Regions from separate parts of the Fictibacillus sp. 7GRE50 genome, predicted to be linked through region 1. Evidence: riboswitches for the same ligand, from Rfam matches in the RefSeq annotation. Region 1 holds a riboswitch; each other region holds the start of a gene.
What was found. Region 1 has a riboswitch for cobalamin ahead of IHV12_RS15460 (ribonucleoside-diphosphate reductase subunit alpha). Riboswitches for the same ligand answer to the same signal wherever they lie in the genome.
Positions count from the first base shown of each region.

Region 2: another riboswitch for cobalamin. It lies ahead of IHV12_RS19105 (acyl-CoA thioesterase); the one in region 1 lies ahead of IHV12_RS15460 (ribonucleoside-diphosphate reductase subunit alpha).
Region 3: another riboswitch for cobalamin. It lies ahead of IHV12_RS16680 (DUF4430 domain-containing protein); the one in region 1 lies ahead of IHV12_RS15460 (ribonucleoside-diphosphate reductase subunit alpha).

Region 1 is NZ_JACZDW010000004.1:80,110-85,912, reverse strand. Features, by position in the region: gene comER (late competence protein ComER) at 1-125, shown strand, start outside; gene IHV12_RS15465 (ribonucleotide-diphosphate reductase subunit beta) at 185-1,237, opposite strand; gene IHV12_RS15460 (ribonucleoside-diphosphate reductase subunit alpha) at 1,227-3,452, opposite strand; cobalamin riboswitch at 3,584-3,785, opposite strand; gene IHV12_RS15455 (3-hydroxybutyrate dehydrogenase) at 3,843-4,628, opposite strand; gene IHV12_RS15450 (GntP family permease) at 4,660-5,803, opposite strand, start outside.
Region 2 is NZ_JACZDW010000005.1:110,668-116,470, reverse strand. Features, by position in the region: gene IHV12_RS19125 (carbohydrate ABC transporter permease) at 1-548, shown strand, start outside; gene IHV12_RS19120 (GH1 family beta-glucosidase) at 564-1,931, shown strand; gene IHV12_RS19115 (hypothetical protein) at 2,046-2,258, shown strand; gene IHV12_RS19110 (MGDG synthase family glycosyltransferase) at 2,523-3,650, opposite strand; cobalamin riboswitch at 3,777-3,956, shown strand; gene IHV12_RS19105 (acyl-CoA thioesterase) at 4,117-4,596, shown strand; gene IHV12_RS19100 (YbaN family protein) at 4,920-5,285, shown strand; gene IHV12_RS19095 (peroxiredoxin) at 5,333-5,803, opposite strand, start outside.
Region 3 is NZ_JACZDW010000004.1:302,999-308,801, forward strand. Features, by position in the region: gene ccsB (c-type cytochrome biogenesis protein CcsB) at 1-415, shown strand, start outside; gene IHV12_RS16670 (response regulator transcription factor) at 776-1,492, shown strand; gene IHV12_RS16675 (ATP-binding protein) at 1,489-3,288, shown strand; cobalamin riboswitch at 3,401-3,584, shown strand; gene IHV12_RS16680 (DUF4430 domain-containing protein) at 3,744-4,145, shown strand; gene IHV12_RS16685 (ECF transporter S component) at 4,138-4,668, shown strand; gene IHV12_RS16690 (hypothetical protein) at 4,770-5,000, opposite strand; gene IHV12_RS16695 (histidinol-phosphatase) at 5,381-5,803, shown strand, end outside.

The sequences.
Region 1 (5,803 bases):
TTAAGATTCTGAGCAATGAGGTCGATGAAGTATTCGATCATGTCATTAAACGTACACATGAAAAATATCATGAAGAATGTGATAAAGTGAGTCAGCAGTTTGAAGTGAAAGAAGAGCTTAAGTAATTTCTATCGTCATTATAAAACATCTAAAAAAAGAAAGCCGGGACCTAGATCCCGGCTTTCTAAAGTTCATCGAAACCATTTTCATCAGAAACTTTAGTATATTGTCTCGATTTCTGTTCAAAAAAATCACTTTTTCCAGAATTCACATCAGAATAAGCCTTTATCCAAGGAAGTGGATTTTTATTGTATTCTGGATAAAGCTTGTTAAATCCTAATTCGTTCAATCGTTTATTCGCCATGAATTTAATATAAGCTTCTAAATCGGATTCATGGATGCCTTCAAATGAATTTCCTATTATATACTTACTCCATTTGATCTCGAGCTCCGCCGCTCGCTGAAACGTGTTTTTCGCAAACATCTCCAGCTCTTCATCTCTTAAATGCGGATCTTCTTCTATTACGGCTTTAAAAATTTGCGTAAACAGATAAACATGCAGCTGCTCATCCCTATTAATATAGTTGATCATCGTTGAAGTCGAGACCATCTTTTGATTTCTGGCCAAATTATAGAAGAAGCTAAAACCAGAATAAAAATTTAATCCTTCAAGAATCACGTCGTAAATAATAGATTTCAAAAAGGATTGAGGCGTAGGATTATGAAGGAACTCCTCATAGCCTTCAACAATGAAATCATTCCTCTCTCTTAGCACAGCATCTGTTTTCCAGTATTCAAATATCTCATCCTGCTTGGACTTCGGTACTAAAGAGGACAACACATATGAATATGACTGATTATGAACGACTTCTTGAAACGATAGCGTGGCCATGAGTGCAGCAAGACTTGAATCTGTTAAGTAGGCTGCTACTTTGCTTGAATAATCCGTTTGAACACTATCTAAGAATGCCAATAACCCTATGATTTTATTAAATGTATCTTGTTCTTTTTCGCTCAAGCTAACATATTGTTTGCTGTCACTCGACATATTTATTTCAAACGGTGTCCAAAAATTGGCTAACATGTTCTTATATAAAGGGTAAGCCCATTTATATCTCACATCGTCCCAGTTTAGAATATTAGAACTCTTACCATTTATGATACCTGTAGATCGATTAGGAGCTTCCACATCATAGATTTTTCTCTCTTTGAGTAGTTCAACCTCTTTAACTTTCACAGCTTTCACATCCTTCTAACTCAATCGATGTAGATCGGGTATAATACGTAGTCTTCAATCCTTTTTTAAAGCTGAGCATATGCAAGTGCAACAGATCCTTTGCCTTTATGTTGTGATTGACATAAAGATTAAACGAAATGGACTGATCCACGTGTCTCTGTCTAGCTGCGTTCTGTTCAATACTCCATGTTTGATCGATTAAGAACGCAGATTTATAAAACCAAGTTGTGTCTGCATTCAAGTCAGGAGCGGTTACAGGTATTTTGTAATTCTTTTTTTCTTCAGAATAGAATTTTTTAAATATAGGATCTACACTCGGTGTCGAATTTGCGATGATAGACGTTGATGAATTCGGTGCAACCGCAATGAGGTATCCATTCCTTAAGCCGTGAATATTAACTCGTTTTTTTAGACTACTCCATTCTTCAGAGGAATAGTTACGCTTCGAAAAGTAGTTTCCTGTCTCCCAATCTGAACCTGAAAATGCCGGATATCTTCCCTTTTCTCCCGCAAGCTCACAACTAGCGTTGATTACATGAAAATTAATAATTTCATAAAGGTTATCAGCGTACGAAACGGCTTCTTCACTTTCCCACTTGATTCCCTCTTTTGCTAAAAGGTGGTGCCATCCAAACGTACCTACACCGACCGCACGATATTTCTTATTTGTAAGTTCTGCTTGAGGTACATCTATACGATTTAGATCAATAACGTTATCTAGCATTCGGATTTGAATATCAATGACTCTCTTTAACACTTGATCATTGATCACTTTAGCAAGAGAAAGAGATGACAGATTACAGACGACAAAGTCTCCTGGCGTTTTTCTGATGACAATTTCTCCATCCTCTGCCTCCTCTGAAGTGACAACCGTTGCAGACATGTTTTGCATAATCTCTGTGCACAGATTAGATGCATAGACCATCCCTTTGTGAGAATTCGGATTTAATCGGTTTACAGTATCTCGATAGAACATGAACGGTGTTCCGGTTTCAAGTTGCGACTTCATGATCCGTTTCATGATCTCAATAGCAGGAATGGATTTTTTTGAAAGTCTCTCATCCTCTACACAATCAGCATATTTTTCTCTAAAGCTTCCTGACCCAACCGTTTCATCATAGAAATCTTCTAACGAATAGCCTTTGATTTTTCTTACCTCATGAGGATCGAACAGATACCAATCCTCGCGTTTTTCCACGCGCTCCATGAAAAGATCTGGCAGACACACACCTGTAAAAAGGTCATGCGTTCTCATTCGTTCATCACCATTGTTTAACTTTGCATCTAAAAACTCCAAGATGTCTTTATGCCAAATATCCAGGTAGACTGCAATCGCGCCTTGTCTCTGTCCAAGCTGATCTACAGAAACGGCCGTGTTATTTAACTGCTTCATCCATGGTATTACACCTGATGAGTTTCCTTTGAATCCTTTTATGTCAGAACCTCTTGCTCTAATCTTACCAAGATAGATACCAAGTCCGCCGCCACCTTTCGAAACAGTTGCAGCATCTGTATTAGAATCAAAGATCCCTCTTAAACTATCGTCGATCGTATCAATAAAACAAGAACTAAGCTGCCCATAACTCTTGCCTGCATTCGCTAAAGTCGGGGTGGCAACCGTCATATAAAGGTTCGAGAGCGCCCAGTATGCTTCTTCGACTAATTGAAGTCTATTTGTTGGATTCTCGTCTCTCATTAAAAACAACGCGATCAGCATCCAGCGTTCTTGTGGCAATTCATAAATTTCGTGATTGAACCCTTTTGCCAAATATCGATCAGCAAGCGTTTTGAGTCCGATGTATGTAAATAGCTTATCTCTCGTAGGGTCTATCATGTTTTCAGCATTCTCCAACTCTTCCTTAGAGTACGCAGATAGAATGGTATCATCATAGATATTCAAACTTACTAACTTAGAGATCAAGCCATAAAGGTTCGTATATGGACGTTTTTCTGCTTCAGCACGATTGATCATGACTTCTTCATATAATTGCTTTAAATAGATTTGCGATGCCACAAATGTCCACTGTGGCTCTTCTGCATTTAATCCATTTAAAGCTTCCATGATTAACTGTCTGTAAAGTGAACTTGACACTCCTGTATGAGTTTCCATTTTCTCAGCATTTTTTAGAAAAGTTTCAGCTTGTATGTTCGGAAAATTGTCGACACAACTCCTTAACCACTCCCCGAGTAAAGAGTTTTCAGTTGTCATTTTCATATTAAATACACTCCCTAGTCATAATAAAAACCCTCTTCCATCAGGAAGAGGGTGAAAGAATGACGTGTATTTCGACGGACAATCGTCCGCATAAAACAGCCGCTGTTCTTTCTCCCAATCCCCGAGGAAAAGAAAATAGGAGTCTTCAGGCAGGTCTACTGGCTTTTGCTTCTTCCTACTTTGGGCCTTCCCATACAGCAGTCATTATAAATAACTGATCCGTACAGTGGCTATTCCATTTCGTCCACAATTACAGTTGCGGGGACAGCTTCGGCATTGCACCGAATTCCCTTTTCAGCCGGATATTCCGGCACCTGAATTCTCCATATATAGGTTTGTACTATATACTTTGACACTAAATATAGTGAATGTCAATAAATTATCTATCGTTTATTGTGCGACATATCCTCCGTCGATTACAATCGCTTGCCCCGTAACACCTTTCGCATTCTCACTTGAAAGAAAGAGTGCATAATCTGCAATTTCCTGAACATCTAACAATCTTTTTTGTGGAACAAGAGGATAGATTACTTCTTCCAAAACTTTTTCTAACTCTACGTTTCTCGTTTTCGCCAGATCTTCTAATTGCCCTCTTACAAGAGGTGTGTCAACATATCCCGGACAAACCGCATTTACCGTTATTCCATGTGATGCACCTTCTAAGGCAGCCACCTTTGTTAAACCAATAACTCCATGCTTGGCACTGTTGTAAGCAGATTTCCCCGCAAAACCTACAAGCCCATTTATGGATGCCATGTTGATGATGCGTCCGAACCGTTGTTTCTTCATGATTGGAAACACATGTTTAGTTGCTATAAATGGAGCGGTAAGCATGACACTGATCAATTGCTGGAATTTCTCAGTCGGGAATTCTTCAAGTGGAGATACATACTGCAATCCTGCATTGTTGATGAGCACATCGATGCGTCCGAATTGTTGCAGTGTTTCGTCCAACGCTTTTGTTATATCTTCCTCCGTGGTCACATTACAGCCAAGTCCGATTGCTTCAAGACCATCTTGAGCCAACAGTTGTGCAGATTCCTTTGCTTTCTCATCATTCAAATCACTGATCACGACTTTTGCTCCTTGTTCAGCAAAAGCCTTTGCTAACTGCAAACCGATTCCACTAGCTGCTCCTGTAATAAAAACAACTTTCCCCTCAACAAACGCTCTCATGGAATTAATACTCCTTTTTTAGAATAATGGTTTAAACGATACCAAATCCGTAATACAAACCAATGATTACAAACACGGCTATCGTTTTAATGATCGTCATAGCAAAAATATCGATATATGCCTGTTTGTGAGTTAAACCTGTAACGGCTAACAACGTAATAACAGCACCGTTGTGAGGGAGTGTATCCATTCCACCACTCGCCATAGAAGCAACACGGTGAAGTACTTCTGTATCAATTCCTAGTTTGTCTGCTTGTGCGATATACGTTTCACTCATCGTTGCGAGTGCAATACTCATCCCGCCAGACGCAGATCCTGTAATACCTGCTAACGTCGTAGTCGTAACCGCTTCATTGATCAACGGGTCTTTAATCGTATTCGACATCGCTGAGTTTACTGCAGTAAAGCCAGGAAGTGCTGCGATCACACCACCAAATCCATACTCTGATGCTGTATTTAATGTTGCCAGTAACGCTCCGCCAATGGATAGATTAATTCCTTTATTAAAGTTGTTTTTAATTCTCTTGAAAGAGAACAAAAGAACTGTAACGATACCAATGATCAAAGCTCCTTCAACTGCCCATACAGCAGCAAGTGATGGGATCTGAATCTCAGGCACGTTCTTCATACCAATAGCAGAAAAATCAAACGTCTTACCGTAATACTGTGGAATTAAGACGGTGAACCATTTATTGAACACTCCTACTAGAATAAGCGGAAGAATCGCTATGAAAGCATTTGGTAGATTTTCAGAATCTAGCTTTTCAGGCTCATTGGTATGTCCTGTTCCGTATCCTTCACCTTTTGCAGCCGCTTGTCTACGTCTCCACTCAAGGTAGATCATACCCAATATGAAAACAAACATTCCTCCGATAAACCCGAGCCACGGTGCAGCCCATGTTGTTGTTCCGAAGAAAGATGTAGGAATTATATTTTGAATTTGCGGACTCCCTGGAAAAGCGTCCATTGTAAAAGTAAAAGCACCTAACGCAATCGTACCCGGTATGAGTCTTTTAGGAATATCAGCAAGTTTAAAAAGTTCAGATGCAAACGGGTAGAGAGCAAAAGCAACAACAAACAGAGAGACCCCACCATACGTTAAAATTGCCCCAACAAGTACGATTGCAAGCATTGCTCTAGCAGGTCCGATCAGTTTGATGACAAACTGAGTGATT
Region 2 (5,803 bases), on a different contig from region 1:
TTGCGTTCTACGTGTTTAAAGGTAAGAATGCGATGTTCGTTTTCATGTTAGTGATGATGATGGTCCCAGGCCAGTTAGGGTTGATCGGATTTTATGAGTTATGTAAGAACTTAGGGATATTAGATACGTATATTCCGTTAATCATTCCTGCTGCAGCAAGTCCTTTCGTGGTGTTCTTCCTGCGCCAGTACATTTTAACAACGCTGCATCCAAGTTTGATTGAGGCGGCACGAATTGATGGAGCAAGTGAATTTAAAATCTTTCATACGATCGCAATTCCAATCATGATGCCTGCTATTGCGACCATGTCTATCTTCACGTTTATCGGGTCGTGGAACAACTACATCATGCCGTTAGTTGTATTATTCTCACCTGAAAAGTTCACGCTTCCTGTGTTGATGGGCTTCTTAAAAGGTTCACAAGTGGCTCAAAACTTGGGGTCTATGTATTTAGGTATCGCGATCTCCGTGGTGCCGATCATGGTAGCGTTCCTATTTTTATCAAAATATATCGTTAACAGCATTTCAGCAGGTTCTATCAAAGAATAGAGGAGAGAAACAGTTATGCATTTTAATAAGTCATTCGTGTTTGGTACAGCAACATCTTCTTATCAAATTGAGGGAGCTCGTCTTGAAGGAGGCAGAACACTTTCAATCTGGGATACGTTCTGTGATACGCCTGGAAAAGTATATCAACAGCATAATGGAAGCATAGCGTGTGATCATTACTACCGATTTGAAGAAGATATTCAGCAGATTAAGAAGCTTGGCGTAGAAACGTATCGCTTCTCAGTTTCCTGGCCCCGTATTTTTCCTGAAAAGGGTGTTTTGAATGCAGAGGGAATGGACTTCTACAAGAAATTAACGCAGCGTTTACGTGAAGAAGGAATCAAACCTGCGATTACGCTTTACCACTGGGACCTCCCACTATGGGCTCATGAAGAAGGCGGATGGGTAAACCGTGAGTCAGTCGATTGGTTTATGGAGTTAGCAAAAGTTTGCTTCCAAGAGCTTGATGCAGAGGTGGATTCTTGGATTACGCATAACGAGCCGTGGTGTGCTGGTTTCTTAGGTTATCATCAAGGATTTCATGCGCCAGGACATACGAACATGGACGAAGCTGTTAAAGCGGTACACCACATGCTTCTTTCTCACGGAAAAGCTGTACAATATTTAAAGAACGAGCTTCAATCCAAAACGCCGATCGGTATTACGTTAAACCTGTCACCTATCTATGCAAAAACAGATTCTGCGAACGATCAGCTTGCAGCGAATAATGCTGACGGTTATTCCAATCGCTGGTTCTTAGATCCTGTTTTCAAAGGGCAGTACCCTGTTGATATGATGAACTTGTTCTCTAAATATGTTCATTCGTATGATTTTATCGAAGCAGGGGATATGGAAATCATCTCAACGTCTTGTGATTTCTTTGGCATCAACTATTATAGCCGAGGGATTGTTGAGTTCTCTGCAGCGAATGACTTCTTACATAGAGGGGCTCATTCTGATTATGAAAAGACCGGCATGGGATGGGACATAGCGCCAGAAGAATTTAAAGATCTGATCAGAAGATTGAGACAGGAGTATACGGATCTTCCTATCTATATTACCGAGAATGGTGCAGCCTTTGATGACGTGCTAGAGAACGGACGCGTCCACGACTCTGGCCGTGTGGATTATATCGAAAAGCATCTTCAAGCAGTTTCTGATCTGAACGATGAAGGCATGAATATTGAAGGGTACTACCTATGGTCTCTCATGGATAATTTTGAGTGGAGCTTCGGATATGACAAACGATTTGGAATCATCTACGTAGATTTTGATTCTCAAGAGCGAATCTGGAAAGATAGCGCATACCGTTATGCAGAAATCGTGAAGAACAGAGGAACCAATAACAGCAACAAAGAAACAGATGCTATTACAGTAAGCTAATTTATTTCTAAGATAATAATAACCATTGAAGTCCCTGACATAGGTTAGGGACTTTTTTGTTTTGTGTAAAATTTTCTTGAGTGGGGAAGCTAAAAGCGTATAGGAGGGTTAGACATGAAGGATAAAAATGAAGAACGTATCGATGAAGAAACATCAGACGGAATGAATGAGTTAGTAGAAATCATCAACGCAAAAGGTGACACCGGTGAATTGAAGGAAATCGTTGAGAAATATGATAATAAAAAGGAACACTCCCCGTTATGCAATGATGATTTTTTCTATGCGGACCTTCGAGCCATTGCGGAAGACTGTGCTAAGGAAGATTAAAGTTTTAAAACTGGCAGAAACGCTGATGATAGCGATTCTGCCAGTCTATTTTTTGGAGTGCGCGAATAAGTTAAGTTTGCACTGCTATGTTGAGGTAGGGGGTATAGGGCTAGTGTGTCTTGTCGAAGTGTGACGACTCGCCGGTTTATGACCAAAACTCGCCGGAATAAATCCGAAATTTCTAGTATTATTTCAAAAATTTCTCAAGATAGTAGTCGCAAACCCCGCCCAGTTTTATCAGAAGCTATATCCATCAATAGCTACTTAACGTGTAATTTGAGTTAGCTGTTGTATATCTTCAACAGCATAATCAGCAATCAATGAGGAAGAGTGAGATTTATGAATGAGTTCTAAACTTTTCTGCATGTTACATAATAAAGCTTCGTTATTAAATAGCCTCTGAACATTCTCCACAATTTCGTCTGCGGTATGAACAACTATTGCAGCACCTTTTTCTTCAAAATACTTAGCATTTTCTCCTTCTTGGCCAGGAACGGGCTTATATAGAATAAGTGGCACTCTTACAGCAGCAGCTTCAGTAATGGAGATGCCACCTGGCTTGGTTACTACGCAATGGGAAATCTTTAAGACTTCATGAAGTTCGTCTACGTAAGCGAATAATCGGAATGAACCTGGATGTTGTTCGGCTAGTGGTGTTAATTTCTCATACAACGTTTTATTCTTGCCACATACTACAATTACTCGCAGAGAAGGATCTTTTAATAAAAGCTGAGTAAGAACCTTAACATTCCTTAGCACACCTTGAGCACCAGCTAGGAGCGTCACGACACGTTTACTTGGCGTAACTCCGTATTTAGTAAACACTTTCTCTTTATGAATTGGGCGATAAAAGTCTGAACGAATGGGAATACCGCTAACAGTAATTCTATTTTCTGCCACACCATGTTTGATCAGTCCGTTTTTGACTGAATCAGACGCAACAAAATAATGATCAATCGCTGGATTGATCCAAAATGGATGAGCGAAATAATCAGTGATCACGGTATAGATGGGGATGTTAAACCGTGATTTTTTAATAAGAAATGGCGCAGCGTGAAGGGGAAAGGTTGTTATTACAAAACGGGGTTGATGTTCTTTAATCAATTCTAGAAATCTTTTTCTTCCTAAATAACGAGAGAATTGTGTAATCGTATTGGCATTCAATTTGTTTGTTCCATAATAAAACCATTTATAAAAAGAAGAGCCGTGTGAAAAGCTTTTGATAAATATGGATTGCGTAACTTGGGACATGATGGGGTGAGCTTCACCAAATAAATCAGATATGACAGGTTGAAATCCTTTACTCTTCATTTCTTCAGCGAGGACATTAGCCACTTGAACATGACCGCTGCCATAGTTAGCTGTAAGGATTAATGCTGTTGGACGTATCATTAGAAAACCTCCCCAGTCTTTTGAGATAAGAATAGCAGGAGATTTTAAACGTGATATGAAGAAGATTAAAAGGTTTTGTAAAAAGTAAAAATTGTTAGTGGTACAATAAGATAGATTCAAAATTTCATAAGATCCGATAATTATGGTGTCTGTTGCAGACTTAATAGGGAATCTGGTGTGAGGCCAGGACTGTACCCGCAACTGTAAGTGCTGACGAAATAAGCAAAACCACTGTCTATCTGACGGGAAGGGCTTAGAGTAGGCTGATGCACGAGTCAGGAGACCTGCCATCTTTATAGCGTTGATCTTCTTCGGGAGTTGGGAAGATAGGACGAGGGATATTTAATAGATCATTCTTTCTGTTATGTATTCTTACGTACCCGTCTTTCGTGATGGGTATTTTTCTTTGTTCACTAACTCCCTCAAAATAAGAGGAGCTTTCAAGCTTCAGAAAAGAGGGTATGGTATGGAACAGCAGTTATCAGCAAACATCTCAAGAACGATTCAAACAAAGTTGGTATTGCCGCCTGACACGAATCACATGGGAACGATATTCGGTGGTACCGTTTTATCGTACATTGATGAAATCGCAGCGATTGCCGCCATGAAGCACAGCAAGAAAGTGGTTGTCACCGCATCCATTGATAATGTAAACTTCTTATCGTCGGCTAAAGTGGGAGACATCCTCATATTAGAAGGTGTAGTAATCTCAACGGGAAGAACGTCTATGGAAGTATACGTAAAAGTGGAGTGTCAAAATCTAGAGACGGGGAACAGGACGTTGAACACCACGTCAATCTTAACGATGGTGGCCATTGATCAAAACGGTAAGCCGTTTCCGGTACCGAGTGTCATTCCTGAGACAGAAGAGGAAGAAGCACTCTTTAAAGGTGCTCCACTAAGGAAAGAAAGGCGTTTGTTATATAAAAATGTAAACAAAATTTAAGGTTTCTTTAAAAGTTATAGTTGTAGTTTTTTCTTTCTTCTTTGTAAGTTGGTTGTAGCGGAAGGTTGCCTGCCTGCTACATGAGAAGCTTCTCGCAAGGCATGCGACGAGGAAGTCCACTTTCTAGCATAAACTTGTAGACGCAGGAGCAAAGAGACAACTTTGAAGCGGTCAGGTGGAGACTCCTAATGGCGCAAAGCGGCAGGAGGCTCACCGTTCGCCCCGTGGAAAGCGTGCAACCTGGAGCGGAAACCAACAACTAACAAAAGCAACAATGTATACAAATAAACCTATTTTAAAAGGAAAAGGAAGTGAGAATCCCAATGAAAATTAAAAATATAATATTTGTAGCATTGGGGTTCTTTTTCCTAGGTTTAGGCGTTATCGGTATCGTCTTGCCGTTGCTTCCTACAACACCACTCTTACTACTCGCATCTTATTTCTTCGTAAAAGGTTCAAAAAAGTTTGAAGTGTGGTTTAAAGGAACCGACATTTATAAAAAACATCTAGATGATTTTGTTAGGAATCGTTCGCTCACTAAAAAGAAAAAGATCATGATCAGCCTGTTTTCAGATTCGATGATCTTGATTACTTTTATCCTTACAGACAGTATGATCGCAAGAGTGATTTTGATTCTTGTGGTGATGTATAAATATTATTATTTTATCGTTAAAATTAAAACGGCATAGAGAATGTGTGGAGATAAAGAGAGCAGCCTAATCAAAGGCTGCTCTCTTTATCTATCATGAAGAGGCTTTGTACATAACCACCAATCGTAGCACTCGATCTCTCCTGCTTGTGCTTGTTCTGCCCGTTTTTTAGCTTCTTGTACTGTGGCAGCTGGAGGAACGATAAGACGGTCTCCAACAAGCTCGTTTTTCGGCCAGTTTGCAGGTGTTGCTGCTTTATTTCTATCTGCTGTCTGCAGCGCCTTAACCGCTCTTAGGATCTCGTTGATATTACGGCCAACATTTTCAGGATACGTAAGGATAAGACGAATCTTGCCTGTCGGATCTACGATATAAACACTCCGTACTGTTCTTGTTCCCATCGTAGGGTGTATCATTCCTAGTCTAGTAGCAATCCGGCCTAGACTATCCGCGATGATCGGAAAAGTAATCTCTACTTTTAAATTCTGCTGTATCCATTCGATCCATTTTAAGTGTGAGTATACTTGTTCTACAGATAATCCGATTAAGTAAGTGTT
Region 3 (5,803 bases), 220 kb from region 1:
GAATACGTTCATTTGGTCTCTCTTAGCAGGAGGAATCCTTTATGGCTTACTTCGTCTGATTTTAAGAAAAAGAATAGCAGCAGCTCTTCAGACAAAAGTTAAGATGAAACCAGATCTTCTGGATGAGATCAGCTACCGAGCAGTTGCGATCGGCTTTCCTATCTTTACACTTGGAGCACTAATCTTTGCTATGATATGGGCTCAGCAAGCTTGGTCGAGATTCTGGGGATGGGATCCAAAAGAAGTTTGGGCTCTTATCACGTTCTTGTTCTATGCCGCTTTTCTTCATTTACGACTATCAAGGGGCTGGCACGGAGAAAAGTCTGCATGGCTTTGTGTGTTAGGGTTCTGGATCATTACATTTAACTTGATCGCGGTAAACCTTGTTCTTGTAGGATTGCATTCATACGCATAATGATTTTAAAGTCTCTCTTTCTTTAGAGAGACTTTTTTAAAAGCGCTCTTGTCTAAACGGTTGTATTTTTAAAATCCTTGTCTTCTTAGACAGTTGATTGGAGTGGAAGGTGCGAGACTCCTGCGGGATAGGCGGGCAGGTGAGACACTTAAGAGTGAAACGAACGAATGTGGCTCACCGCCTGCCCCGCGGAAAGCGAGCACCTGAAACGGAAATCAACTACTTTTAAGAAACAACTTTGATACATACTTAAAAGAAAATAGATAGACAGCATGTCCGGTTTGTTTAGTGTACTTGGTTTCATGTATGATAGAGACAGGAAAAAATCTTGTTTAACTGATTTTATGTGGAGGATTGAATATGGATACAGAAGCTAAAATTCTAGTTGTTGATGATGAAGAAAGAATTCGAAAACTATTAACGATGTATCTAGAGCGAGAGAACTACGAAGTTCATGAAGCCGAAAACGGTGAGGATGCGCTACAGATGGCAGTATCCATCAATTTTGATCTCATATTGCTCGACCTTATGCTTCCTGGTATGGATGGCATTGAGGTTTGTGAAAAGTTAAGAGAAAAGAAAGCGACTCCTGTAATCATGTTGACAGCTAAAGGAGAAGAGCTTAATCGCATAGAAGGATTCGAAGCAGGTACGGACGATTACATCGCGAAGCCGTTCAGTCCAAGAGAAGTCATTCTACGAGTAAAAGCGTTGTTGAGAAGGTCGTCACCGACGAAGTTTCTTCAAACCGAAACGGTTGCAAAGAACGTTGTTGTGTTTAAGCACCTTACGATCGATCACGATGCTCACCGTGTAACAGCTGGCGGAAAAGAAGTCAACTTAACACCGAAAGAATATGAGTTGTTGTACTACTTAGCGAAGACTCCAGATAAAGTCTATGCGCGCGAACAATTGCTAAAAGATGTTTGGAACTATGAATTCTTTGGTGATCTTAGAACAGTTGACACACATGTGAAAAGACTTAGAGAAAAGCTTAACAAAGTCTCACCGGATGCAGCATCCATGATCGCGACCGTTTGGGGAGTAGGATATAAATTTGAGGTTGGGAATGAATGATCTGGAGAAGTGTAGTTGGTAAACTTTGGATAACGATACTTTTATTAGTCTCGGTCGTTTTAACCCTGCTCACCATTCTTCTTACGCAGTTTTTTGAATCGTTTTACGATGATCAAGCCAAAGAACAATTAACGAAGATGGCTGATCGAGTGATGTTGATTATGGAAAGCGATGAGAACAAGGAAGAAGCAATACGCATCACAAGTGAAATGGCTGAAGCATATTCCATGTCTATCATGATCATAGACGAAAATCAGGAATCCTTTATGTCTAAGAATTCTTACGATGATGCACCTTATATCCCAGTTTCTGTTTTCAAAGAGAATGATCAGTTATCTACTGTCGCAGAGAGTGAAAAAAAGATCTACGTAAACGGAGATTTTCCCGTTCTGAATAAAAATGATGAGACGATGCAAACGATGATCATCTACGGTGAACCTTATGGATCGGGAGAAAATGCAGGAGCCGTTTACGTCTATCAATCCATCGAGAATGTGGAAAAAACAACGAACCATACAAAGTATCTCATCTTTTTAGCAGCGGGGATCGCGATCATCTTAACTACGATCTTTGCGTTTTTCTTATCTACTCGAATTACGGCACCACTAAGAAGGATGAGAGAAGCAGCGACGTCTGTAGCAAAAGGTGAGTTTGATATGAAAGTGCCGATTTTAACGCATGATGAGATCGGCGAACTTGGCATGACGTTTAACCGTATGGGCAGACAGTTAAAAAACAATATCACAGCATTGAATCAAGAAAAAGAACAGTTAACAAGTGTTTTAAGTTCGATGGCTGATGGTGTGATCACCTTTGATAGAAAAATGAACATACTGGTTACAAATCCTCCTGCTGATCGATTCCTACAGGCATTTTATTACGAATCAGGCATGAAGACAGAGGTCAACGGAAACGTTCCTGAGACGGTCAAACAGCTCTTTGGGCAAGTTGTTGCACTTGAGAGTGAACAGATGACAGAGATCGCGATACAAGGCCGCTCGTGGGTCGTCGTTATGACACCACTATATGACCAATCTATGATTCGTGGAGCAGTAGCTGTACTTCGTGATATGACAGAAGAACGACGAATGGACAAGCTTAGAGAAGACTTTGTTGCGAACGTTTCACATGAATTAAAGACGCCGATCGCTATGCTGCAAGGATATAGTGAAGCGATCGTAGATGATATTGCAGAATCTGAAGAAGAGAAGAAAGAACTAGCAGGAATCATCTTAGACGAATCGAAACGGATGGGAAGACTTGTTAACGAACTCCTCGATCTTGCAAGATTAGAAGCAGGTCACATGAAGCTTCATTACAGCTCTCTTCCGATCATTCCTTTCGCAGAAAGAATCGTTCGGAAATTTCAAGGGCCTGCTAAAGACAGAGAGATTCAATTAAATCTAGAATTTAAGAAAAATCTCAAAAGTTTGCAAGAGGAGATGGACATCGACCCAGACCGGATTGAGCAAGTCTTAACCAATTTGATCGACAATGCGATTCGTCATACTTCTCAAGGCGGGTTTGTAAATCTTATTGTAGATGTGAGCGATCAGAACGTGAAGTTTTTCGTTAAAGATAATGGAACGGGTATAAAAGAAGAAGATCTGCCATTTGTTTTCGAACGCTTTTATAAAGGGGACAAAGCAAGAACAAGAGGGAAATCAGGTGGAACGGGTCTTGGGCTTGCCATAGCAAGAAACATCGTAGAAGCACATGGTGGTCAGATCAGCGTTCACAGCAAGAATAATGAAGGCACGACATTTTCTTTCGTTATTCCGCGAACGTTGAAATAAATTAGCAATACGTCCCGATTAATCTTGTTTCATAAGGAACAATAGCAGTTTTAAAAAAGGATTTCACAAATTTCTCCAATATGTTTATAATAGGAATTGTGATTTCATAAAATTTCATACGTGTTAAACAGGTGCAGTCCTTTGTTGGACGAGCTTAATAGGGAAAACGGTTAGATGCCGTTGCGGTCCCGCCACTGTAATTGTGAGAATCCTATAATATCGCCACTGTGAAAACGGGAAGGTGTTAGGAGACGATGATCAAGAGCCAGGAGACCTGCCTGTTTGTTACATGACATGACCTACGAGGATAGGGGGGTGTTTAACAGTACCGGGGCAGGTTGCTGTTTTCTGCCTGTATACTATTAATCTCCTTCGTAGCCGAAGGGGATTTTTTTAGTTGCGTGAAGTAAATTTAGTATCAAACAAAGTGTTTTTATAACAGAAAGAGGTTAATCATGAAGAAATTACTTTTAGTATTAGCAACAATGATGATGATGTTGGTGGGCTGTGGAACGACTGAAACGAAAGAAAAAGCTGATCAGCCGAAACAAGAAGAAACGAAGAAAGAACAAGTAACGGTTCAGATTACAAAAGATAACGGCAAAGAAAAAGTTAAGGAAAAGAAAATCGATATCGCAAAAGATGTGACGATCATGGACGTGATGCAAGATAACTTTAAGATTGAGACACAATACGATGGTGCTTTTATAAGCAGTATTGAAGGAGTGGCTGGAAGCGAACAGGACAAAACATCTTGGTTCTTTTCTGTAAACGGTGAAGAAGCGATGAAGGGTGCTAAGGATATTACGTTAAAACCTGGCGATGTCGTAGAATTTGATCTTCACAAATATGAATAAGCTGACAGTCAAACGAATTACGATCATTGCCTTACTTGCTGCTATATTAACAGTAGGCAGAATCACCTTCTCAATGATACCCAATGTTCAGCCGAATACGACGATACTCATTCTTGCTTCATTCGTACTCGGTCCTGTGCAAGGGTTGTTACTTGCTATATTAAGCACGATAACAACAAATCTTTTTCTAGGGCATGGTCTGTGGACGTTCGGTCAGATGTTTGCCTGGGGATTGATAGCCGTTATGAGCGCATATTTAGGCAAATACAGACATAACATACCTTGGCTGTTGCTCCCGATCTATGCAGGATTCTGTGGCTTTTTGTTTGGTTTCATCATGTCTGTTCTCTTTGGTGGAATCATCATGCAGAAATTCTGGCCGTATTACTTGGCGAGCCTCCCATTTGATCTAAATCATGCGATTGGTAACGTGGTGTTCTTCATCGTACTTTACAAACCACTTCTCTATGTGATGGAAAATTATATTAATAAAGATGGAAGTCAAAAAGCTGCCTTTGAATAGGGAGCTTTTTTAGCTCTCTTAAAGTTTAATGTTGAAAAAAAAACAGAACTTCGTATCATTTGGAAGTTCTGTTTCGTGATATTCTGTATAGAAGCTAACAATTACCCAAAGTTATGATGAAAACACCAAACAATAAGAAGTATACTCACTATTCCCCAAGCTGTGGCACTTACGATCCACCAAATGATGGATTTAGCTTTTGCTGAAGTTTCCTCGTTTTCCATTTTTCCTGTAATAAACGCGAGCTTACTTTCCATATCTTTTTTCATAGAAGTAAGAACAACAAATCCAATTGTTATAAAACCAATCGTGATCCAGAGTAGTATGTCCATATGCTCTACATCCCTTTTGTAGTTATTTTCTTTATCAAACTTCTTTATTCGAGTTCATTATCCTGCCTCATTAGATAAGAATGATGTTTATAGAGCAGATTTAGTAAGTTCCCAAAGCGAAAACTCAACAATGAACTTTAGTTGAGCCTTTTCTTTAAAAACCGGTTCAAAAAGTTGAAAAGCTGAATAGGATGATAAAGTTGATTTACTTTTACCTAGGAGGACAAAATGCGAGACTATCTGAACCGTTTTTTTGCTGTGATTTTTTTGATGATGTGCTTAAGCGTCTTATTTATAGGAGGGAAGTTGGGAGCATAAACACTTGAACGAACAAGGATTTCATGGTACATATGGTAAAACGTTTTAAAAAGGAGATTAATATGCTAACAGATTACCATTCTCATCTCGAAAAAGGGACATTGACGATCGATTATCTAAAACAATTTGTAGACACCGCAAAAGAGAAGGGAATACAAGAGTTTGGGATTTCTGAACACGCTTATCACTTTTATGAAACAAAAAACATCGTATCAAAACCATGGATGGAAGAAAGACGTTTTTACAAGATGGACGATTATGTAAATCTGTTTAAGCGTGCAGATCATTTAGGAATGGACGTCCGCATGTCGATTGAAATGGATTATACGCCGGGACGGCATGCTGAGATGGAAGCATTTATAAAATCCTATCCATTCGATTACGTGGTCGGATCTGTGCATTGGGTCGATGATTTTGGGATAGACCTTGCAGAATACCGAAAAGAATGGGACCGTCGTGATCTTTATGAAACGTATCGTTCGTAT